3 regions of the Lysinibacillus sp. NPDC056185 genome follow, and region 2 is predicted to be linked to each of the others. Evidence: riboswitches for the same ligand, from Rfam matches in the RefSeq annotation. Region 2 holds a riboswitch; each other region holds the start of a gene.

What was found. A riboswitch is a leader RNA that binds a small molecule or an ion and turns the genes downstream of it on or off. The one in region 2 is predicted to bind lysine.
Region 1: another riboswitch for lysine. It lies ahead of ACMZ42_RS02620 (transporter substrate-binding domain-containing protein); the one in region 2 lies ahead of ACMZ42_RS14475 (aspartate kinase).
Region 3: another riboswitch for lysine. It lies ahead of ACMZ42_RS12530 (amino acid permease); the one in region 2 lies ahead of ACMZ42_RS14475 (aspartate kinase).

What each region holds. Positions count from the first base shown of each region.
Region 1 is NZ_JBLLLQ010000002.1:27,582-35,456, forward strand. It holds gene ACMZ42_RS02600 (sensor histidine kinase) at 1-712, shown strand, start outside; gene ACMZ42_RS02605 (2-oxoglutarate dehydrogenase E1 component) at 943-3,768, shown strand; gene odhB (2-oxoglutarate dehydrogenase complex dihydrolipoyllysine-residue succinyltransferase) at 3,860-5,092, shown strand; gene ACMZ42_RS02615 (hypothetical protein) at 5,305-5,760, opposite strand; lysine riboswitch at 6,038-6,224, shown strand; gene ACMZ42_RS02620 (transporter substrate-binding domain-containing protein) at 6,339-7,205, shown strand; gene ACMZ42_RS02625 (amino acid ABC transporter permease) at 7,377-7,875, shown strand, end outside.
Region 2 is NZ_JBLLLQ010000014.1:8,582-16,456, reverse strand. It holds gene uvrC (excinuclease ABC subunit UvrC) at 1-1,518, shown strand, start outside; gene ACMZ42_RS14480 (hypothetical protein) at 1,529-1,762, shown strand; lysine riboswitch at 1,860-2,038, shown strand; gene ACMZ42_RS14475 (aspartate kinase) at 2,257-3,495, shown strand; gene ACMZ42_RS14470 (hypothetical protein) at 3,743-4,015, opposite strand; gene ACMZ42_RS14465 (methyl-accepting chemotaxis protein) at 4,110-5,369, shown strand; gene ACMZ42_RS14460 (YslB family protein) at 5,863-6,297, opposite strand; gene ACMZ42_RS14455 (succinate dehydrogenase cytochrome b558 subunit) at 6,570-7,178, shown strand; gene sdhA (succinate dehydrogenase flavoprotein subunit) at 7,245-7,875, shown strand, end outside.
Region 3 is NZ_JBLLLQ010000010.1:139,408-147,282, reverse strand. It holds tRNA gene ACMZ42_RS12590 (tRNA-Lys) at 1-63, shown strand, start outside; tRNA gene ACMZ42_RS12585 (tRNA-Arg) at 79-155, shown strand; tRNA gene ACMZ42_RS12580 (tRNA-Pro) at 173-249, shown strand; tRNA gene ACMZ42_RS12575 (tRNA-Ala) at 263-338, shown strand; tRNA gene ACMZ42_RS12570 (tRNA-Ser) at 351-443, shown strand; tRNA gene ACMZ42_RS12565 (tRNA-Phe) at 453-528, shown strand; tRNA gene ACMZ42_RS12560 (tRNA-Gly) at 532-605, shown strand; tRNA gene ACMZ42_RS12555 (tRNA-Ile) at 613-689, shown strand; tRNA gene ACMZ42_RS12550 (tRNA-Asn) at 694-770, shown strand; tRNA gene ACMZ42_RS12545 (tRNA-Glu) at 772-843, shown strand; gene ACMZ42_RS12540 (nitric oxide synthase oxygenase) at 1,257-2,303, shown strand; gene ACMZ42_RS12535 (CynX/NimT family MFS transporter) at 2,396-3,604, opposite strand; lysine riboswitch at 3,780-3,956, shown strand; gene ACMZ42_RS12530 (amino acid permease) at 4,044-5,507, shown strand; gene ACMZ42_RS12525 (response regulator transcription factor) at 6,489-7,181, shown strand; gene ACMZ42_RS12520 (sensor histidine kinase) at 7,186-7,875, shown strand, end outside.

The DNA.
Region 1 (7,875 bases), on a different contig from region 2:
GAAAATGTACAATGCGATGATGAATGAATTGCAAATTTCATTTACAAAGCAGCAACAGTTTGTTGCGGATGCTTCTCATGAGTTGCGGACGCCTATCCAGGCAATTGAAGGACATCTATCCCTTTTGAAAAGATGGGGGAAGGATGATCCAGAAATTTTAGAGGAATCTATTGAAACTTCATTAACTGAAATTGTACGAATGCGTAAAATGATCGAAGAATTACTAGAACTTGCACGTCGTGAAGAAAAGGACATCAAAAGTGAGGCTGATGCAGTATCTGTTATAGAAACGGTTATAGAGGACACAAGACTCCTTCATCCGGATGCTCGAATATCGCTGTCGAAAGATGAAGAAATAGGGCGATTATATATAACAGAAAATGCACTTAGCCAAATTGTTCGTAATATAATAGAAAATGCAATTCGTTATTGTGAAAAAATTCCTGAGATTCAAATTTCACTATCTGTCTTAGAACAGGAAGTGTCAGTAAAAATAGAAGATAATGGTATTGGTATAGAGGAAGAAAACATTCCATACATTTTCGATCGCTTTTATCGAGTTGATGAGGCAAGAAATCGTCAAATAGGCGGTACAGGCTTAGGGCTTAGTATTACAAAAATGTTACTTGAAAAGTACAATAGTTCTGTGGAAGTCAAGAGTGATAAAAATATTGGAACCGTTTTCTTGCTGAAATTCCCGCTGAAATATTGAGAAAAATACATGCTTTATTTAATTATTTCATCCTTTGGGAAAGAAATTGCTTAATTTGCTAAAAAGAGTTGTATTTTTTGTGAAGAGTAGTAAGATTGAGATGGAAAAAACGTTCTTTAAATAATGGATAAGATGTCAAACATCCTTTAAAAGAACGGAAAAATATTATATAATTAATTGTAATTTAATTAATGGAACTGCCGAAAGGCAAAATTTGGAGGTCATTTTTCATGTCGAACAACGTTACAACTGTAAGTTCTCCATGGTCAGCTTTCTCTGGTCCTAACCTAGGATATGTGATGGAGCAATACGACTTATTCTTACAGTCTCCTGAAGAAGTAGAACCGGAGTTAGTATTATTATTCCAACAATTTGGTGCACCAGTAGTAGTAGAAGGTGAAGTAGCTGTAGCTAGTAATGCAGCAGCAGCTCCTGCTGGCGATTACAAGAAAGTGTTAGCAGCTGTGAAATTAGCAGATGCAATCCGTACAAACGGTCATTTAGCGGCAGATATTTATCCTTTGAAAAACCGTGAACTACAAACAGCTCAAATTGAAGAAAGCGCGTTCAACTTAAGCGCTGCAGATTTAGCTGAAATTCCTGCAGCTGTCTTCTTCAAAGATGTGCCAGCAAACGTGAAAAATGGTAAAGATGCAATCGATTACTTAAAATCTGTTTATACAGATAAAGTAGCATTTGAATATAATCACGTAGTAGCAACAGAAGAACGTGATTGGATTCAAGCACAAATTGAAACAGGTTCATTTAAACAATCATTATCTTCTAATGAGAAAAAAGCTTTATTAGATCGTTTAACTCGTGTTGAGAACTTCGAGAAGTTTATTCATAAAACTTTTGTAGGTCAAAAGCGTTTCTCTGGTGAAGGTTTAGATACTCAAATCGTCCTATTCGATGAAATTTTGAAAACAGCTGAAACAAATAGCGTTGAAAATGTACGTATTGGTATGGCCCACCGTGGACGCTTAAATGTGTTAACACACATTTTAAATAAACCATACGATATGATGTTCTCTGACTTTGCACATGTTTCTAATGAATTATTTATCCCAGAAAACGGTCGCCTTGAAATTACTAAAGGCTGGACTGGTGATGTTAAGTATCACATGGGTGCTTCATATATGCGTGAATCTGGTATGAATGTTAAACTTGCTTACAACCCATCTCACTTAGAAGTTGGAAATCCTGTTGTTTTAGGTACTGCACGTGCAGCACAAGATGACACTTCTAAACCAGGGCAAGCTGTCCATAACCGTACAAAAGGATTAGGTATTCTTGTGCATGGTGACGCTGCGTTCCCAGGTCAAGGGATCGTAACAGAAGTATTAAACTTTGCAAAAACTGAAGGGTTCACTACTGGTGGTACAGTTCACATCATTGCTAATAACATGATTGGATTTACAACTGAACTACAAGACTCTCGTTCATCTGTTTACTCTTCTGACCCTGCAAAAGGTTATGAAGTACCAGTTGTGCATGTAAATGCAGATAGCCCTGAGTCTGTAACTTTAGTAGGTCGTTTCGCAGCTAGCTACCGTCAAAAATTCGGTAAAGATATCATCGTTGACCTTATCGGTTACCGTCGTCATGGTCACAATGAAACGGATGATCCAACTGTAACAAACCCTGAAACATATAAATTAGTTTCTATACATGAGCCAGTTCGTGGTTTATACGGCGCTCAATTAGCAGCTGAGGGTGTAGTTTCTGCTGATGAAGTTGCAGCATTAGATAAAGCTATCTATGCAGAAATGCAAGCAGCTTATGATCATGTAAAAGAAATGGCAGATAAAGATGAACACAAACATTTAGAAATGCCAGAAGAATTAAAAGTAGAATTCCCACAAATTGATACAGCAGTTGGTGCGGAACGTCTAGGAAAAATTAATGAAGAGCTTTTAGTGTTTGAAGAAAACTTTGAACCACAGAAAAAACTTGGCAAAATTTTAGAAAAACGCCGTGATGCATTTGCTTCTGCAAAAATCGACTGGGGTCATGCAGAAACTTTAGCTTATGCAACAATTATTCAAGATGGCACACCAGTACGTTTTACAGGTCAAGATGCACAACGTGGTACGTTCTCTCAACGTCACTTAGTGTTACATGACAAAAACAATGGTAATTTATTCACGCCACTTCACCATATTTCAGGTGCAAATGCATCATTTTCAGTACACAACTCTCCACTTACAGAAGCTGGGGTAGTGGGCTTTGAATATGGTTACAATTTAGAAAATGGCCATGTATTATCAGTTTGGGAAGCTCAATTTGGTGACTTTGCTAACATGGCACAAGTTATGTTTGATAACTTTATTTCAGGTGCACGTGCTAAATGGGGTCAAAAATCTGGTCTAGTTATTCTTTTACCACATGGTTATGAAGGTCAAGGTCCAGAACACTCTTCAAGCCGTATGGAACGTTACTTACAAATGTCAGCTGAAAATAACTGGTTCGTAGCAAACTGCTCAAACGCAGGTAACTACTACCACTTATTACGTCGTCAAGCAGCATTATTAGGTACAGAAGGCGTTCGCCCACTTGTAGTTGTATCACCTAAGTACTTACTTCGTCACCCATTAGCTGCAGCAAATGCTGATCAATTAGCAAATGGCTCATTCCAAGAAGTAATTGAACAACCAGGTCTAGGTTCAAAAACTGAAGCTGTAGAACGCATTGTATTAGGTTCAGGTAAAGTAATGATCGACATTGCAGACCGTATTAAAGATGGTGAAGGCTTCGATCACCTACACATTGCTCGTGTAGAACAACTTTACCCATTCCCAAAAGAGCAAGTTGCTGGTATTATTGCAAAGTATCCTAATGTTAAAGAAATCGTTTGGGTACAAGAAGAACCTAAAAACCAAGGTTCTTGGAATTATGCATTAGAAACATTACACGACCTTTCAGAAGGTAAAAAGCTACGTTATGTAGGCCGTCCTGCAATGAGCTCGACTTCTGAAGGTGATGCAGATTCTCATAAAGCAGCTCAAGCCGCACTTGTAGAAGAAGCAGTTGCTGAGCCTGTAAAGGTTAAATAATCACATATTAAATTTTTGAGAGCCGGGCTACTTGCTGAGGCAGTAGCCCTTTTATGTGCATAATGCACGTTAATTAAAGGAGGAAATGAAAGTGGCTGAAATTAAAGTCCCTGAATTAGCAGAATCGATTACAGAAGGTAGTATCGCACAATGGGTAAAAAAAGTGGGCGATCGCGTTGAAAAAGGTGAATTCATCGTTGAACTTGAAACAGACAAAGTAAACGCTGAAATCATTTCTGAAGAAGCGGGAGTTTTAACTCAAATTTTAGCTGAAGAAGGCGATACTGTACTTGTTGGTCAAGTAATCGCAGTAGTAGAAGCTGGCGAAGGTGCAGCACCTGCTCCAGCGGCACCAGTTGCAGCAGCAGTAGCACCAGCAGCAGCACCACAAGCGGCACCTGCTCCAGTTGCAGCAGCTCCAGTTGTAGAAGAAACTACTGGTGAGCGTGTAATCGCATCTCCAGCAGCTCGTAAACTTGCTCGTGAAAAAGGTATTGACCTTGCTGCTGTATCTCCAGTAGATCCACAAGGCCGTGTACGTGTACAAGACGTAGCAGCTCATGGTACAGCACCAGTAGCAGCACCAGTAGCAGCAGCACCTAAAGCAGTTGTAGCTGTAGATGATTCACGTGTAACAATTGAAAAAATGAGCCGTCGTCGCCAAACAATTGCAAAACGCTTACTTGAAGTAAAACAATCTACAGCAATGTTAACTACATTCAACGAAGTAGATATGACAAACGTTATGGCTTTACGCTCTCGTAAAAAAGACCAATTCTTCGAGTCAACTGGCTCTAAACTTGGTTTCATGTCATTCTTCACAAAAGCTGTAGTTGCAGCGCTTAAAAAATACCCATATGTGAACGCACAAATCAATGGTGATGAAATTCACTTAAACAACTTCTTTGATATCGGTGTAGCTGTATCAACAGAAGAAGGTTTAGTAGTACCGGTTGTACGTGACGCTGACCGCAAAAACTTTGCTGAAATTGAAGATTCAATTGCAGACCTAGCTAAAAAAGCACGCGACAAAAAATTAGGTTTATCTGATCTTCAAGGTGGCTCATTCACAATTACAAATGGTGGTGTATTCGGTTCATTAATGTCTACACCTATCATGAATGGTACACAAGCTGGTATCCTTGGTATGCATACTATCAAAAAACGTCCAGTTGAAGTGAATGGTGAAGTAGAAATTCGCCCAATGATGTACTTAGCTCTTTCTTATGACCACCGTATTATCGATGGTAAAGATTCTGTAGGCTTCCTTAAAACTGTTAAAGAACTACTTGAAAACCCAGAAGATTTATTATTAAATTCTTAATTCCTGAGTTTATTAAAACCTTGCAAACATTGTTTTGCAGGGTTTTTTCTTTTTATGGAGCAACTCTTAAGAAAGCGACGGAAAGAGAACGAAGCGATGGATAGAAGAGCTAAAGTGACGGAAAAAGTACTCGTATCGACGGAAAGAAAAGCTGAATCGACGGAAAGAATAGCCAAAGCGACGGTAAGAGAACGAATCGATGGATAGAAGAGCTAAAGTGACGGAAAAAGCATTCGTAGCGACGGATAGAAGTGCAGAATCGACGGAAAGAAGAGCCAGAGCGACGGAAAGAAAACCAAGCGACGGAAAGAAGAGCCAAAATGACAGATAAAGTATTCATAGCGACGGATAGAAGAGCTGAATCGACGGAAAGAAAAGCCAGAGCGACGGTAAGAAAACGAAGCGATGGATAGAAGAGCTAAAGTGACGGATAAAGTACTCGTAGCGACGGATAGAAAAGCTGAATCGACAGAAAGAAAAGCCAGAGCGACGGAAAGAAAACGAAGCGACGGATAAAAGAGCAAAAGTGACGGATAAAGTACTCGTAGCGACGGATAGAAAAGCTGAATCGACGGAAAGAAAAGCCAGAGCGATGGAAAGGGAACGAATCGACGGATAGAAGAGCTAAAGTGACGGAAAAAGTATTCGTAGCAATACGGATTTTCCAAAGAATCGGCTTTTCATTTACATTATTATAACTGCATCCAAGTATATAAATTGGGTAAAGTTCGTATAAAGAAGCATAGGCGACTTTACGGATTCTTTCGGCAAAGCGGCAGTCTTAATTATTTTCAACTTTGCAAAAGTGTATATAAGGCATTAAAAGGATAAAAAACCCTAATATTGTAATTAGTCAGAAAAGTAATAAAATTATCTTGACGAACACATTAGCTTTATAGTAGTATCTTAATATCAATTAAATATACAAACCTCACATTTATCCTATTGTGAGGTAGAGGCGCGGTATTTATTAGTTCATTGTTGAGTACAAGCAAACGAAGACGCAATGGAGAAGGAACTATCGCCGAAGTATAGAAGGAGCTCGTACTTTTATGCTGGGTCTGCAGTGAATAAGTGCAGGACTGTCCTAGTAAATTATTTTCCAGGTTTATTAGGTTGTGCTATCTCGGAATGATGGAATTATAGTGAGGATTTGGGCAACTGTTAAAAAAGTAAGACCTAAGTTCAGTACTTAGGTCTTTTTTGGTACAGTTGTCTTATTTTTTACAGAAAAGGGGAGATTTACATGAAAAGAAAATGGTTGGTATTAATGTTGACCGTCATGACTGCAATTTTGCTAGCAGCTTGTGGTGCTGGTGACAAAAAGGCTACGACGTCATCTAGTAATGACGGTAACAAGACGAGTACGGAAGAAGGCGGCGGCCAATTCCGTATTGGGATGGAAGCAGGTTATGCTCCGTTTAACTGGACACAGCAGGGTGATGCAAATGGCGCAGTAAAAATTGCGGATAATGCAGAATATGCGGGTGGTTATGATGTGCAAATGGCGAAAAAAATCGCTGAAGGCTTAGGAAAAGAATTAGTTATCGTAAAATTGGAATGGGATGGCTTAGTACCAGCACTACAGTCCAATAAAATCGATGCAATCATTGCTGGTATGTCACCTACTAAAGAGCGTAAGCAAACAGTTGACTTCACTGAAAACTACTATACATCTGATTTTGTTATGGTCATTAAAAAAGGCAGCAAATATGAAAAAGCAACTTCTATCCAAGATTTCTCTGGTGCTAAAATTACATCACAATTAAATACATCTAACTACAATGTCATCGATCAAATCAAAGATGTAAAAAAACAAACTGCAATGGATAACTTCCCAGCAATGCGCGTTGCATTAGAAGCTGGAAAAATTGACGGCTATGTAGCTGAACGTCCAGAAGGTATTTCCGCTGCTGCTGCAAATGATAAGTTCGCGTATGTGAAGTTTGAAAAAGGCTTCAAAACAGATATTTCAAATACATCCATTGCAGTTGGTTTACGTAAAGGCGATGCAAATCTTGAAAAAATCAATGAGATCTTAAAAGGTATTTCTGAAGATGATCGCCAAAAAATTATGGAAGAAGCCATTCACCAACAACCAGCAGCACAATAACATGATGGCACGGGCTATCTGCTAGTCCGTGCCATCTCATTACAATTTATAATCTTTCTAAATAATAATAATGTCTGAGCTAAAAGTTTCATAAAATAAAAGAAACAAAGGCTCCATCCAAGACAGGATACTGTAACGAACAAGCAACACGACGTTGTTAGGAGGAACATCATGAGTTTTGATTGGATTATTTCTATTGTTGAGAACAACTGGCAAATGTTTTTACGAGGTGCGTATTATACATTACTTATTTCTATTAGTAGTACAATTATTGGTGCACTTATCGGATTTTTCATCGGAATTATGCATACCATTAAGGTTCGTAAAAAAGGTGTAAAGTTCTATAGCTTAAAGCTCATTAATTTTATACTAACATGCTATGTCGAATTTTTCCGTGGTACACCAATGATTGTACAAGCAATGGTTGTATTTTTCGGATTAGATATTGCATTTGGCATTGATATGCACTTTATTACGGCAGGTATTTTAGTTGTTTCATTAAACACAGGTGCTTATATGACTGAAATTGTTCGCGGTGGTATTGTATCCATTGATAAAGGGCAGTACGAGGCTGCATCGGCAATTGGTATGAACCATTTTCAAATTATGCTACATGTTGTATTACCACAAGTTGCGCGAAATATATTGCCTGCAACAGGTAACCAATTAA
Region 2 (7,875 bases):
ATGCTAACGGATGATAAAACGTATCCGTATTTAAAAATTACAAATGAGAAACATCCACGTCTTATTACAACACGAAAAGTGAAAAAGGATAAGGCGAAATATTTTGGGCCATATCCGAATGCGTATGCAGCAAGTGAGACAAAAAAGTTGCTAGATCGTTTGTATCCTCTGCGAAAATGTGTACAACTCCCTACCAAGGTTTGCTTGTATTATCACATGGGGCAATGTCTAGCCCCTTGTGTGAAGGATATTGAAGCTGACATTTACCATGAGATGATTGAGGATATGACAAAATTTTTAAATGGTGGGGTTGAGGAAGTCAAAAAGGAGCTAGAAGTAAAAATGCTAGCGGCCGCAGAAAATTTAGAGTTTGAGCGTGCAAAAGAATTTCGCGATCAAATTGCACATATCGATACAGTCATGCAAAAGCAAAAAATCGTATCAAGTGATACAACGAATCGTGATGTATTTGGCTATGCCGTCGAGAAGGGTTGGATGTGTGTTCAAGTTTTCTTTGTTCGTCAAGGAAAGCTTATAGAGCGAGATGTCTCGATTTTCCCGGTTTATCAAGAGGCAGAAGAGGAATTTTTAACGTTTGTTGGACGATTTTACGAGAAGCTAGAGCACATTAAACCTAAGGAGATTTTTATCCCACAATCTATTGATGCAGATATTTTAACGGAATTACTAGAAGTTAAGGTACTGACACCAAAACGTGGGCAAAAAAAAGAGCTAGTTGAATTAGCGACGAAAAATGCTGAAATTGCTGTAGCAGCAAAGTTCCAACTTATTGAACGTCAGGAAGAGCGCACAATAGGAGCGTGTGAGGCGCTCGGTGAAGCGATGGGCATTTCTACGCCGTTACGGATTGAAGCCTTCGATAATAGTCATATGCATGGGACAGATGCTGTATCTGCAATGGTTGTATTTATCGATGGAAAACCTGCGAAGAAGGAGTATCGAAAATACAAAACACGTACCGCCGCCAAGCACGATGATTACGGGGCAATGCAAGAAGTAATACGTCGTCGATACACACGTGTATTAAAAGATGGTCTACCTTTACCGGATTTAGTACTAATAGATGGTGGGAAGGGGCAAATGGAAGTCGCGCGTGAAGTATTAGAGGATGAGCTCGGCCTTGTCATTCCAATTGCCGGATTAGCAAAAGATGAAAAGCACAATACGTCACAGCTTCTATTTGGTGATCCACCAGAAGTTATTGCGTTAAAACGTACAAGTGATGGATTCTACTTATTACAACGAATTCAGGATGAAGTACACCGCTTTGCTATAACCTTCTTACGACAGCAGCATGAGAAACACGCTATACAATCTGTCCTCGATAATATAGAGGGAATTGGTCCGAAGCGAAAACAACAATTACTCAAGCATTTTGGCTCTGTCAAAAAAATTCGTGAGGCAAGTATGCAGGCATTACAGGAAGCCGGGATGCCTGCTAATCTTGCTAGCAATATTCATGCTTATTTTCATTCAGCAGAAGACTCTCACCTCTAAAGGTAGTGAGATGAATGCAGATGGAATTCCTTTTCAGTGGATGTACAAACACCTACTGAATGAAAATGAAGCCTTCGGACGCATTGTTTATCTGCGCGAAAGCGAAGCGTCAGCGGCAAATGTCTTCTGCGCGAAAGCGAAGCGTCAGCGGCAATTACGCCAAGGCGAAATTGATTTTCGACAAGACACATTGTCAAAGGATTGGACGTATGCTAAGGTTGTATATAACATTGCTCTTCAATAAAGCGATGTTATATACGGCGCCTTAGTTTTTTTAGTAGTTTCTACTTATTGAATTGGAAATTTCTTCACTAAGGTTCAATTAAATACGATCACTATTTAGTGATGATAGAGGTGCAAGGTTCAAGAGTAGTACATGCGAGGACGAACAAGTCCAGTGAAAATGTATGAAAGGGGAACTTGCCGAAGTGGAGCATCGTTGTTTCCGATGCTGTGCTGGTTTTACATTTAAGAGATGTAAGACTGTCGATTCTAAACGTTTCGGAGAGCTATCACACATGCGCAAGTTACTTTATTGTACATGTTATAGGCAGCTTTCACGTTATGTGAGGAGCTGCCTTTTTAGTTTTCCGAAACAACATTTTTTCAAGTCTGTTACTTTTACCTAAGAGGTGAAGGGGTGCTATTTGCTTTTGTGGTGTTATTTTGTGAAAAGCTGCAAAAGCATAGCTACTTTATAATCAGTAAAATGATTGAATACGAAGGAGAATGATAAAGATGGCGAGAGTTGTGATGAAATTTGGTGGTGCTGCATTAGCATCAACAGAGCACATTCAAAATGTTGCGCAAAAGGCGATTGCAGAAAAGGAAAGAGGTTTTGATGTTGTCGTTGTCACTACAGCTATGAGGAGTATATCTAAAGAATTAACAAAGATGGTTCGTGATTTATCAGACAATGCATCTAAGCGTGAACTAGACGCATTACTTTCAACAAGCTCACAACTTACTAGTACATTAGTGGCAATTGCTTTACAGGAGGAAGGATATGATGCTGTGTCATTAACGGGCTGGCAGGCAGGCATTGAAACTGATGCTATGTATAGCAATGCCCGTATTGATGGGATGGATGCTAGACGAATAGAAGAGCATTTTGTACAGGGGAAAATCGTAGTCGTTGCTGGGGAACAGGGTATCGATAATTTACGGAATATTACGACGTTAGGTAAAGGTGGGGCGGAAACGACGGCTATAGCCATTGCAGCAAAATTGAAGGCGAAGCGGGTAGATATTTACACGAATGTGGATGGAGTCTATACAGCTGATCCAAGTCATGTTGCTGGGGCACAAAAGCTAAAAGAAATTTCCTATGATGAGATGCTAGAGCTATCAAACTTAGGGTCACAAATTTTACACCCGCGAGCTGTAGAGTTAGCAAAGAAGTTTCAAATCCCGGTTATCATTAGGTCGAGCGAAATAGATACAGTAGGTACTTTATTGAAGGAGGAAGTTGAAATGGAAAAAAATTTAATTGTACGAGGTGTTGCCTATGAGTCAGACGTTATTCGCTTAACGATTGGTTATGATGCTTATTCTAATGCTTCGTTAGCAGATATGTTCACAATACTTGCGGAAAATCGTATAAACGTCGATATAATCGTACAAGCAATAATTGATGGCTTAAAGCCGACTGTATCATTTACCATTTTAAAAGAGGAGTTCGCTGAAGCATTACGTGTACTAGAAGATAGTAAAGTATCACTAGGATTTAGTTTTGCAGATTTTGAAATTGGTTTAGCGAAAGTTTCCATTATTGGATCTGGTATGGCGTCTAATCCAGGGGTGGCTGCCCGAATGTTTGATCGTCTACGTCGTGAAGATATCCCTGTAAAAATGGTAAGTACTTCTGAAATAAAAGTGTCTGTCGTTGTACCTCAGGACGAAATGATTCGTGCAGCAAATGCATTACATGATGAATTTAATTTATTTCAGGAAATGTCTTTTGTACAGAAAGCGTAGCGACAACTGAGTGATCAACTTCGTGCCGCTGACGCTACGCTTTCGCGCAAAAAACATCAGTTGCTGACGCTACGTTGCACTACGCTTTCGCACAAAAACATTTGTTGGCCTAATGCCTTCGGACGCAATTTAAAAGAGTCAAAGATGGATAGAGCACCCAAAGTCAAATTCGTGGATAGAGCCACCAAAATCGTGGATAGAGCATTCAACTTCGTGGATAGAACCACCAAATTTGTGGATAGAGCACTCAAAGTCGAATAGAACCACCAAAGTCGTGGATAGAGCACTCAAATTCGTGGATAGAACCACCAAAATCGTGGATAGAGCACTCAAATTCGTGGATAGAACCACCAAATTCGTGGATAGAGCACTCAAAGTCGAATAGAACCACCAAAGTAGTGGATAGAGCACTCAAATTCGTGGATAGAACAGCCAAAGCGACGGAAAGAAGGGCATAATTGATTTTAGAACAAGCACTTTTCATATAATGTTGAAGAGGATGTGTCAGTAAAAGGCACATCTTTTTTTGTTCACATCAATTTAATACTTTATCTAATTCTATTGTTATATAATAAAATATGACATGTTTTACCAAAGGGAAGGTGGAAGTTTGTATGGGGTTATTTGGTTTATTTCAAAAGCCAATGGATGAAAGCGTTGAGAGGCACAACGATATAGAAATACAAATATTAAAAAAACGAATTTTGGAATTGGAACTTGAGCAGGAAAGTATTGATGTGAAAAATGCGATTTTAGACTTTGTACTAGCGCATATGGAGTTAATTAATTTTCAAACGGCTTTAAAGGTTCAAAATGTCTCTACGAGTGTAGGGGATATTTCAGCAATGAGTGAAGAAATGTCGTCAAATACAGAGGAGGTGCTTGCGGTTGAGCAAAATGTTAATGCAAACATTCAAGAAATAAAACAGCATTCATTACTACTTGTAGAAGAAATGGAATCATCCATTTCAAAAGGTGAAATGGTTCAGGAGCTGTTGACCAAAGGAGCAAATTCAACAGAGCAACTGAATGATGAAATGACTAAAATGGATGATATCAGTAAAGGTGTAACCGGGATTGCCGATCAAACGCAACTACTATCTTTAAATGCCTCTATTGAAGCCGCACGTGCTGGTGAGCATGGAAAAGGCTTTAATGTTGTCGCGATGGAGGTAGGGAATTTAGCCAACAGCTCGAAAGGTTCATTGCAAGAAATGACAAAGATTCGCTCAGTCATTGATAAGAAATTACATAATACAATAACAAATATTAAAGAAGTCGAACATTATTTAACTGACTTTATAAGTGTCATGAAGGACAATATTGCTAATCTGACTGTAACAAGTAGAAATATTGAAGAAGCAGCACATGGTATTCATCAAATAACAGTTGCATCAGAAGAAAATGTAATAGCTGCAGGTCGTTTAGCGGAAACGACGACGGAATTATCACATTCTAGTGACTTCTCGGATATAATACAAAATCAAGTATCTGAAATGTTAAAAGCTATTGCACCGACAATCAGAAAACCATCAGAGCAAACGGTAGTTAGCCAATTGGCAGCAAGGTTAATGGATCATGCTAGCTTTTTACGAAATGCTATTCAAAAGGCTGGTCAGAAAGAAACGATAAAAACGTATCATCAATGTATGTTTGGAAAATGGTATTACGGACATTTTGAGGAATATCAGAACTTACCAGAATATCGTCATATTGAACAACCACATGAATTAGTACATATGGCCGCACAAAAATTAGTGAATGAACTGTCAATTAATAACATAGAAGAAATGATTCAACACTCACTTAATATTTTGGAGGCATTTATTGGGTTAATAGATGTACTTTTAAAAGAAAGACGTGCACAACTATAAATTAGAAAAATGATTCGTAAACATAAACGAGGGGGTGATTTCCGTTCCGGCTAGGCGCTTTGTAGCTGTCGCTTTGCTTTCGCGCAGAGCAGAGCTTCCTGGGGGCGTCCGATGAGCCGCTTCACTCGCTATGCTCGCTCCAGGGTCTCGGGCCAACACGATGTTGGTCACGAAGGCGTTATCACAGGACGTGATGTTCTTAGCCTTCGTTCCTCTATTGCTGATCCCCAAGGAGTCGCCCAGCCTCCACTCCAATCAGCCAATTCACATGACATACGCTTTAGCAACATGTCATCCCTAAACTCATCATCTTAACGAGGGGGTGATTTCTGTTCCATCACGACGCTTTACTGGGGGCGTCCAATGGAGCTGCTTCGCTTGTCCATTTATGACGCTACTCCAAGGAGTTGCCCAATCTTCGCTACAATTAACTTCTATTGTATACATAAAAAGGATTGTCATCCATAAATGTGGGATGGCAATCCTTTTCGTTTTATTCTGTAGGAACGGTATTCATGATTCTTTCTTTAACGTCCCATTTTACTGTGAACGTTACATTTTGTTGCTTTTCACGTTTTTCATCATAGCATTCTGTTAAATAACCTTTTACTTGCTGGATTTGCTCAGCTATAAATCCTGCTTCAAGTCTAAAGCTTCGAAGACCGATTTGTAACAGTTCTGGATCATTTGTCAACTGGAATATACGTCCATCTTTCGATTCTTTGACAAGCTCTAAATTACCCCAACAGGCATCTGCGAAAAATGCGATAAGTTCATCTTGACTTGTACATGGGAACTTCCGAGCTAGATCTTTTCCTGCCCAGTAAAGGACATCATCTTCGTGTTTACCAAGAATGGAAGATAAAATATAATCGCGAATTATCTCATAGCCAAATGCTGAGATTGTAGGAGATGAAGTGTTTAACATTGAAAGCCTTCTTTCTTAGAATTTTCTTAAAATTTGACACTGATAAAGTAAAGATAGATTTTTCGAGAAAAAACGATGCATCATGTACTAGATTACTTATTTAATAAGGAATATGAAAAACTTTAAGTTGCCTTGACGCTCGTAGCTCTTGAGAGTACAATAAACATGTCATAATATTGTACCATGATGAAATACACAGTCAATGAAGTATCAGTTACAAAATGATGACTTCTTTAGTTGTGCTATTTTAAGTACTAAGGGGGGTAACAGTCTTGTCGAAAGATCGAGAGTTTTTATGGCGTCGCTTACATTCTCTACTTGGTATCATTCCAGTAGGTCTGTTTTTAACGATGCACCTGTTCATTAACTTTACAGCAACAGGCGGAGCAGAAAGTTACAACGATGCTACCGCAGTAATGGAAAAGATTCCATTCCTTATCCTAGTTGAATGGATTGTCATTTATATTCCATTAATGTTCCACGCATTCTATGGTGTCTACATTGCATTCACTGCTACACCAAATACAGGACGTTTCAGCACATACCGTAACTGGATGTACTCATTACAACGTTTCACTGGTGTATTCTTAGTGATCTTCATTGCATGGCATATTTTCCAAACTCGTATTCAAAAAGCACTTGGTACAGAAGTTGATTACGACATGATGGCGGATATCGTTTCTAATCCATTCATGCTTGGATTCTACATCGTTGGTATTATATCAGCAACTTTCCACTTATCTAACGGTTTATGGGCATTCCTAGTTAGCTGGGGTATTGTACAATCTCCTCAGTCTCAAAAGATTGCTACTTATGTAACAAACATTATTTTCGTAATTCTAAGTGTAGTTGGTGTGGCTGCTATTTTAGCTTTTGTTTAATTTAATAGAAGCTACTATAGAGTACATGCAATCATTGCAATTTTTTAAGAGGAGTGAGAAATAATCATGGCGAAAAGCAAAATAATTGTTGTCGGCGGCGGTCTAGCTGGTCTGATGGCAACGATTAAAGCAGCTGAAGTTGGTACTGAAGTTGATTTATTCTCATTAGTTCCTGTAAAACGCTCACACTCTGTATGTGCGCAGGGCGGAATTAATGGTGCGGTAAATACAAAAGGTGAAGGGGATTCTCCTTGGATCCACTTTGATGATACAGTTTATGGTGGGGACTTCTTAGCGAACCAACCACCTGTTAAGGGTATGTGTGATGCAGCCCCTGGTATTATTCACTTAATGGACCGTATGGGTGTAATGTTCAACCGTACACCAGAAGGTCTTCTTGACTTCCGTCGTTTCGGTGGTACTTTAATGCACCGTACAGCCTTCTCTGGTGCAACAACTGGTCAGCAATTACTATACGCACTAGACGAGCAAGTTCGCTCTCACGAAGTAGCTGGTTTAGTGAATAAATATGAGCACTGGGAATTCCTTGGTGCAGTAGTCGATCCTGACGGCGTTTGTCGTGGTATCGTAGCGCAAGATATGCGTACAGAAGAAATCAAATCATTCCGTGCAGACGCTGTTATTATGGCGACTGGTGGCCCTGGTATTATCTTCGGTAAAACAACAAACTCTGTTA
Region 3 (7,875 bases), on a different contig from region 2:
CTCAGTTGGTAGAGCATCTGACTTTTAATCAGAGGGTCGAAGGTTCGAGTCCTTCATGGCTCATCAGTTTTTATAAATGCGCCCGTAGCTCAATTGGATAGAGCGTCTGACTACGGATCAGAAGGTTATGGGTTCGACTCCTGTCGGGCGCGCCAAAAAAGCCTAATAGTATCGGAATGTAGCTCAGCTTGGTAGAGCACTTGGTTTGGGACCAAGGGGTCGTAGGTTCGAATCCTGTCATTCCGACCATCTTTCCTAACATGGGGCCTTAGCTCAGCTGGGAGAGCGCCTGCCTTGCACGCAGGAGGTCAGCGGTTCGATCCCGCTAGGCTCCACCATTTATATATTTCGGAGGTATACCCAAGTCTGGCTGAAGGGATCGGTCTTGAAAACCGACAGGCGGGTAACACCGCGCGGGGGTTCGAATCCCTCTACCTCCTCCATATTTTTTCGGGTCAGTAGCTCAGTTGGTAGAGCATTAGATTGAAGCTCTAAGTGTCGGCGGTTCGATTCCGTCCTGACCCACCATCTGCGGGTGTAGTTTAATGGTAAAACCTCAGCCTTCCAAGCTGATGTCGTGAGTTCGATTCTCATCACCCGCTCCAAAATAATGGGCCTATAGCTCAGCTGGTTAGAGCGCACGCCTGATAAGCGTGAGGTCGATGGTTCGAGTCCATTTAGGCCCACCATTATTCCGAAGTAGCTCAGTTGGTAGTAGCACCTGACTGTTAATCAGGTTGTCGCAGGTTCGAGTCCTGCCTTCGGAGCCACGGCCCGTTGGTCAAGTGGTTAAGACACCGCCCTTTCACGGCGGTAACACGGGTTCGAATCCCGTACGGGTCATCAAGCATGTTGCACATTAGTGCGACATGCTTTTTTTTTGTATCTTTTGAAAACCCCTTGCTATGCGAGGGGTTCTAAAGAGCTTCTAGCTATGGACGAGAAAAAAACCCAGCCGTACAATGAAATCAGGTCTGGTCAACCGTGACTTCGTACGAAAGGGGATCAGCGTAAAAAAGCGGCAAATCCATGCTCAACAGTTATTCCCTCTGTAATTTCCCCTAATTTTAATAATGTCTACTCAAAATGGGCATCATAATCCATAAATAACTTTAGTTTTAGAAAAATAAAAGAGAGATGCTATAAAATATTGAACAAAGTATTTCATATATAAAATATGTATGTTTTCTGGCAGATTTTATCGTGGTGATTATAGTTCCATTCCTCTAATATGAGGGGAGATGGAGGAATTCAATATGAATTTACATGAAGTACAGCGGTTTTTAGAACTTTATCAAGTAGAACAAAATGAATCAAAAACATGGCTAGACAATAAATTACAGCAAATTAAAATAGCAGGCGAATATATACCGACAACGGAAGAATTAATCTTTGGTGCGCGAGTAGCATGGCGCAATAGTAATAAGTGTATTGGTCGATTGTTTTGGCAATCGCTGCATGTTGTTGATGCCCGTGATATTTCAAAAGAAGAGGATATTTTCAACGCATTGCTTGAACATATTCAATATGCAACAAATGATGGAAAAATTCGTCCAACAATAACGATTTTTGCACCGGGGCGTGTACGTATATGGAATCATCAGCTAATCCGTTATGCTGGCTATGAAACGGAATCTGGAATCGTTGGTGATCTGCATTCTGTTGAGTTTACAAAAGTATGTGAGTCACTCGGCTGGCAAGGTAAGAGAACAGCATTTGACGTGCTTCCACTCGTTGTACAGGTGGATGGAAGGGAACCACAAGTGGTTACTATCCCTGACGAATATGTACTAGAGGTACCTATTCGTCATCCGGAATCTGCTCAAGTAGAGAAGCTAGGATTAAAATGGTATGCAGTGCCGATTATTTCAAGCATGCGCTTTCAAATGGCAGGTATTGATTTTGAGGCGGCCCCATTCAATGGTTGGTATATGGGTACAGAAATTGGAGCACGTAATTTAGCAGATCATGAGCGTTACAATATGTTGCCCGCTATAGCAGAAATTTTCAATCTTGATACAACTAAACAGGCTTCTCTATGGCGTGATCGCGCATTAGTTGAGCTAAATATTGCCGTTCTGCATTCCTTTAAAGAAGACGGTGTCAGCATAGTAGATCATCATACAGCTGCACAGCAATTTAAATTGTTTGAGGAAACAGAAGCAGCAGCGGATCGAAAGGTTACTGGCAATTGGACGTGGTTGATTCCACCTCTCTCACCAGCTACGACTCATATTTTCCATAAACCTTATGTTAATGTTTACAATACACCAAATTACTTTTATCAGAAACCACCTTATTAGTAGAGAAAGGCAGCACACTTTAAGATTGTGCAAATACAAAGCGACCCATGATCAATTATGCCGAGGCATAATTTAATCATGAGCCGCCCTTTTTAATTCACATATTCATTTTTAGAAGCCCTAAATGAACATATAAAGAGAATAAATGTTACGACAACAAATAACCAGCCGGTGATATTCCAACCACCGAATAAATCATGTAAATAACCAAATAAGATTGGACCGATTGCGGCTAATAAATATCCTAGTGATTGTGCAAATCCTGATAAATCAGCTGCCTCAAAAGCTGTACGGGTACGTAGTGTAAAGAACATCATCGCTAATGCGAATGAAGCGCCTCCGGCTAAGCCTAGTAGCACCATCCACAGTACAGCGAGGGTCGTCCATTCCATGACTACTCCGATAAAGCCAACTAAGTAAAATACTGTAAACATTAATACGAGAGGACGTTGAGATGTCATTTTACTAGCGATAATAGGAACAGCTAAAGCCATTGGAACTTGTGAAAATTGCATGATGGAAAACATCCAGCCTGCGCGATCTGCAGCTAATCCTTGTGATATATATATTTCAGGAATCCAAGCGGCAGTTGTGTAGAATAATAATGACTGAAATCCCATAGCCCCTGCTACTGCCCAAGTAACAGGTGATTTCCATAATGGTGTACGTTCTTTCGTAGTCTTATTAGTCGGTTCAGGCTTATTAAATTTCAACTGTGGAATCCAAATTACAATAGTTAACACCACAAGAACAAGTGAAATGGCCAGTGCACCTTGCCAACCAAGTGATGAATTGGCAACAGGATAGCTAATGCCAGCACCGAGTCCAGCCGTCAAATTCATCGACATTGTGAAAAATGCCATAAGTAAACCTACGTGAAAGGGAAATTTCAATTTAAGTAATCCTGGAATTAGTACATTACCAAATGAAATGGCTATACCAATTAGCATCGTACCAAATACGAGTAAACTAGTTGTGCCAAGGGAGCGTAGTACAATCCCTCCCCCTAAAAGAATAGTTGATAAAAATAATGTTAATTCTAGTCCAAATTTACGTGCGACAATTGGAGCGAATGGTGAAATGATTGCAAATGCTAGCAATGGGATCGTTGTTAGAAAGCCTGCTAGTATATTGGATATGCCGAGGTCTTCACGGATAAAGGAAATGATAGGTCCAACAACTGTTAGCGGCATCCGTAATGTCGAGGCAATACAAATTATTCCGATAACGAGCAATAAGGTTGTACCTTTCCAGTTAATTTTCCTGCTAGGATAAGTATCGGTATGTTCATGAGTAGTCAGATAAATCCCCCCTTGTTAGAACAAATTTGATTGAATCACTATACCACTTTATCACATTAATAAAAATAGTGGAAAATTCACAAAATATAGAATATTAATTGAGTTATTGAAATGCCATAGGTCGTATGTTAAACTAATACCCATCATAAATTTAATATTTAATGCCTCATGTTTGTAGTGAGGTAGAGGTCGCGGTATTTAAGAGTATGTTAATGGAAATGACAAGCATTAGAGAAATTAGCTGAAAGGAAATACTGCCGAAGTGTGAGGGGACTTGAAAACCTCATGCTGGGGCTGTCTCCGAAAGGAACAGAACTGTCACGTTTGAACAACGTGTTGAGCTATCATTTTGAAGGAACAGAGGATTTACTTAGCCATCACAGCAACGTTCATGTGATGGCATTTTTTTCGCCTCTTAAAAAAGGAAGGAAGCTATATCGTGAGTGAAATAAAAGTCAATCAGCTCGGTCATAAAGCACCGAAGCTGAAAAAAGAATTAAAAAGCCGTCATATTACAATGATTTCATTAGGCGGTACAATCGGTACTGGATTGTTTTTAGCTAGTGGAGGTGCCATTGCGCAAGCAGGCCCTGGCGGTGCACTACTCGCCTATGCATTAATCGGAATCATGGTGTATTTTTTAATGACGAGCTTAGGGGAAATGGCAGCTTATATGCCATCATCGGGCTCATTTAGTACGTATGCTACAAAATTTGTAGACCCAGCTCTAGGCTTTGCGCTTGGCTGGAACTACTGGTACAACTGGGCAATTACAATTGCGGCAGAAATTTCTGCTGTCTCATTAATTATGAAATATTGGTTCCCAGATAGCTCATCAGCACTTTGGACTGTTTTATTTATTGCTGTCGTTTTAACGTTCAATCTATTATCGGTAAAAAGCTATGGTGAAAGTGAATATTGGTTTGCCATGATAAAGGTTATAACTGTCATCATTTTTATTATTATCAGTTTCCTAATGATTTTTGGTATTTTAGGAGGAAACGCTCCGGTAGGCTTTACGAATTTCTTTATCAGTGATGGACCATTCCACGGTGGATTTCTTGCTACATTTGGTATTTTCTTAGCTGCTGGATTCTCGTTCCAAGGGACAGAGCTACTTGGAATAACAGCAGGTGAAACAGATGATCCTGGTAAAAATATTCCGAAAGCTGTTAAGTCTGTTTTCTGGAGAATTCTTTTATTCTATATTTTAGCGATCGGTGCAATTGGGCTGCTGATTCCATTTACAGACTCACGTTTGCTATCTGAAGATATCGCTGTTTCACCATTTACACTAGTGTTCGACCGTTTAGGAATTGCCTTTGCTGCTTCATTGATGAATGCTATCATTTTAACGGCAATGCTGTCAGCAGGGAATTCAGGGCTGTACGCATCTTCTCGTATGCTTTGGCAATTGGCAGTAGATGGACATGCACCGAAATTTTTCGCTAAACTAAGCCGTCGAGGTATTCCGATTTACGCATTACTGGCGACTTTAGCTGTAGGCTCCCTAGCATTTTTAGCTTCATTCTTTGGTGATGGTGTAGTCTATATGTGGCTTCTAAATGCCTCTGGGATGTCTGGCTTCATTGCTTGGCTAGGAATTGCATTTAGCCATTACCGTTTCCGTCGAGCATTCGAGGTACAGGGCTTAGATCCGAAATTGTTACCGTATAAAGCAAGGCTATTCCCATTCGGCCCGCTATTTGCCTTTACGGTTTGTATGATTGTTGTTATTGGACAAAACTACAATGCCTTTATGGGTAATACAATAGACTGGTATGGAGTCCTTGTCTCCTATATCGGTATTCCACTGTTCTTATTCTTATGGCTTGGCTATAAAATCAAGCATAAAACTAAAATGCTTCCATTAGAGCAATGTGATTTAAAAGTCGAACAATAAAAAATAAAACTGTCCTGTAAGTCATAGAAATTGACTTGCAGGGCAGTTTTTTTAGTTTAATAATAAATTTGTAATTCTAGACGTACAATCAAAATACTCCAAGTGAACGATTAATCTTTAAGGTTCAAAACCTCGTATCACCATAATTGCAATCATCGATCCGTAGATGACAAGAATAAGCAAAATGATGAGTAATCCTAAATATTTAGAAATACCTGTTTGTTTTGATCGAATTCCGGATACCCCAAAATAAACACTCGTTATCCACAGTAGAGCACCTAAATAAAAGTAAATACCAAAAATGCCGTTTTTACTTAATGAACTAGCATAAAACAATAACAATCCAATAATACAAAATATAATAGAAAAAAACCGTAATTCCTTCTAAAAGTCATTTCTCCAGCCCTTTCTAAATTATTTTGATTATTGCTAACAATATACCGATCAATACAGTATGTTACAAATCTGCATTTTAGGCTTCAGATAAAATTACTGGAGAGAATAAAAAGGGGACTTTAGTTTCTCGAATCGTCCCCACTTTTGGTGCACAACCTTAATATGGTAAAATGATAGATAAATAACACATCATCAAATTTTGGGTAGGACATTTGTTGAAACGTATACCATGCATATAAGTTGATTGGAGTGGTGGCTGGGCGACTCCTTGGGGATTAGCAATAGAGGAACGAAGGCTAAAACCATCACGTCCTGTGATAACGCCTTCGTGACCAACATCCTGCTGCTGACGCTTCGTTAGCACTACGCTTTCGCTGTTGCCCCAAGCGGTTCATCGGACGCCCCCAGGAAGCTCTGCTCTGCACGAAAGCGAAGCGTCAGCGGCAAATGTTTTATCTGTGCGAAAGCGAAGCGGCAGCAACAAAGCGCCCAGCTGGAACGGAAATCAACCCCTCTTTGTGGTGATGATCATAGTAATGACAAGTCATAAATATACTGCTTTATATTAGAAAGAGGTGCATGAAAGTGCAAAAGCATATTTTACTAGTAGAAGATGACGAAGCCATTCGTGAAATGGTAGAAAACTATTTAACGATGGAGGGGTTTCTTGTTACCTCTGCAGTAAATGGAGAAGAAGCATTACAAAACTGTTTAAACAACCCCTTTGATTTAGTGATCTTGGATATTATGATACCGAAACTTAATGGATTAGAAGTTTTAAAGATTATACGAGAGCAAGCATCACTTCCAATTATCATTATGTCAGCCAAGGATAGTGATGTTGATAAAGCATTAGGATTAGGATTAGGGGCAGATGATTATATCGCTAAGCCATTTTCGATGCTGGAATTTTCGGCACGTGTTAAAGCCGCAATTCGTAGAGCTACAAAATACTCCAGTCAAGTAGAGGAGAAGAAAGATATTGTAGAGATAGACAACTTATCGATCGACCTTGTTAATTTTTCAGTTGAGAAGAATGGACAACAAGTAAAGCTCACATCAAAGGAATTTGCTATCTTAAAATTATTCGTGACAAATCGTAATCGAGTTTTTACAAAGCAGCAAATTTATCAATTGATTTGGAATGATGCTTACTATGGGGATGAAAATATTATTAATGTACATATAAGAAGATTACGCGAAAAAATTGAAGACGATCCATCCAATCCTCTATATATTAAAACACTTTGGGGAATCGGCTATAAATTTGAAGGATAAACTGATGATTATATTACTATTACTAATGATTGTGTTACTCTTAGGTATTATTATTTTTCAGGTGAGAGCAAAAAAACAACAAAACGCTATGATTCAATACATGCATCAAAAACTGCAAGCAATCATTAACGAACAATCGAGCGAAAAGATTTTAGTGTCGACGGCTAATCAAGAATTACAGCAGCTACTAATTGCGATGAATGCGTTGCTAGACCACAACCAAAAAGTACTGGCGACACATCGAAAAATGGAAAGCTCTATGAAAAAGATGTTGGCCAATATTTCTCATGATCTTAAAACGCCTTTAACAGTTGTACTAGGTTATACGGAAATGCTGAAGCTTCATCACTCACTTAGTGAAGAGGAGCAGAGACGATTGCTCACTGGCGTCCATTCGAAAACATTGGAAGTATTGAAAATAATCCATACATTTTTTGACCTGGCAAAATTGGAGGCAGGAGATACAGACTATCCAATGACGAAAATTAATGTAAGTGAAATTTGCCGGAAAAATATTTTATCATTTTACGATATGATCACATCTATGGGCCTAGAGATCGATATAGCAATACCAGAGATATCCGCATATGCACGTGGCAATGAAGAAGCGTTAGATAGGGTTTTGAATAATTTACTGTCCAATGCAGTTGCCTATGGAGCGGCAGGAAAAATCATTGGGCTCACAGTAAGAAAT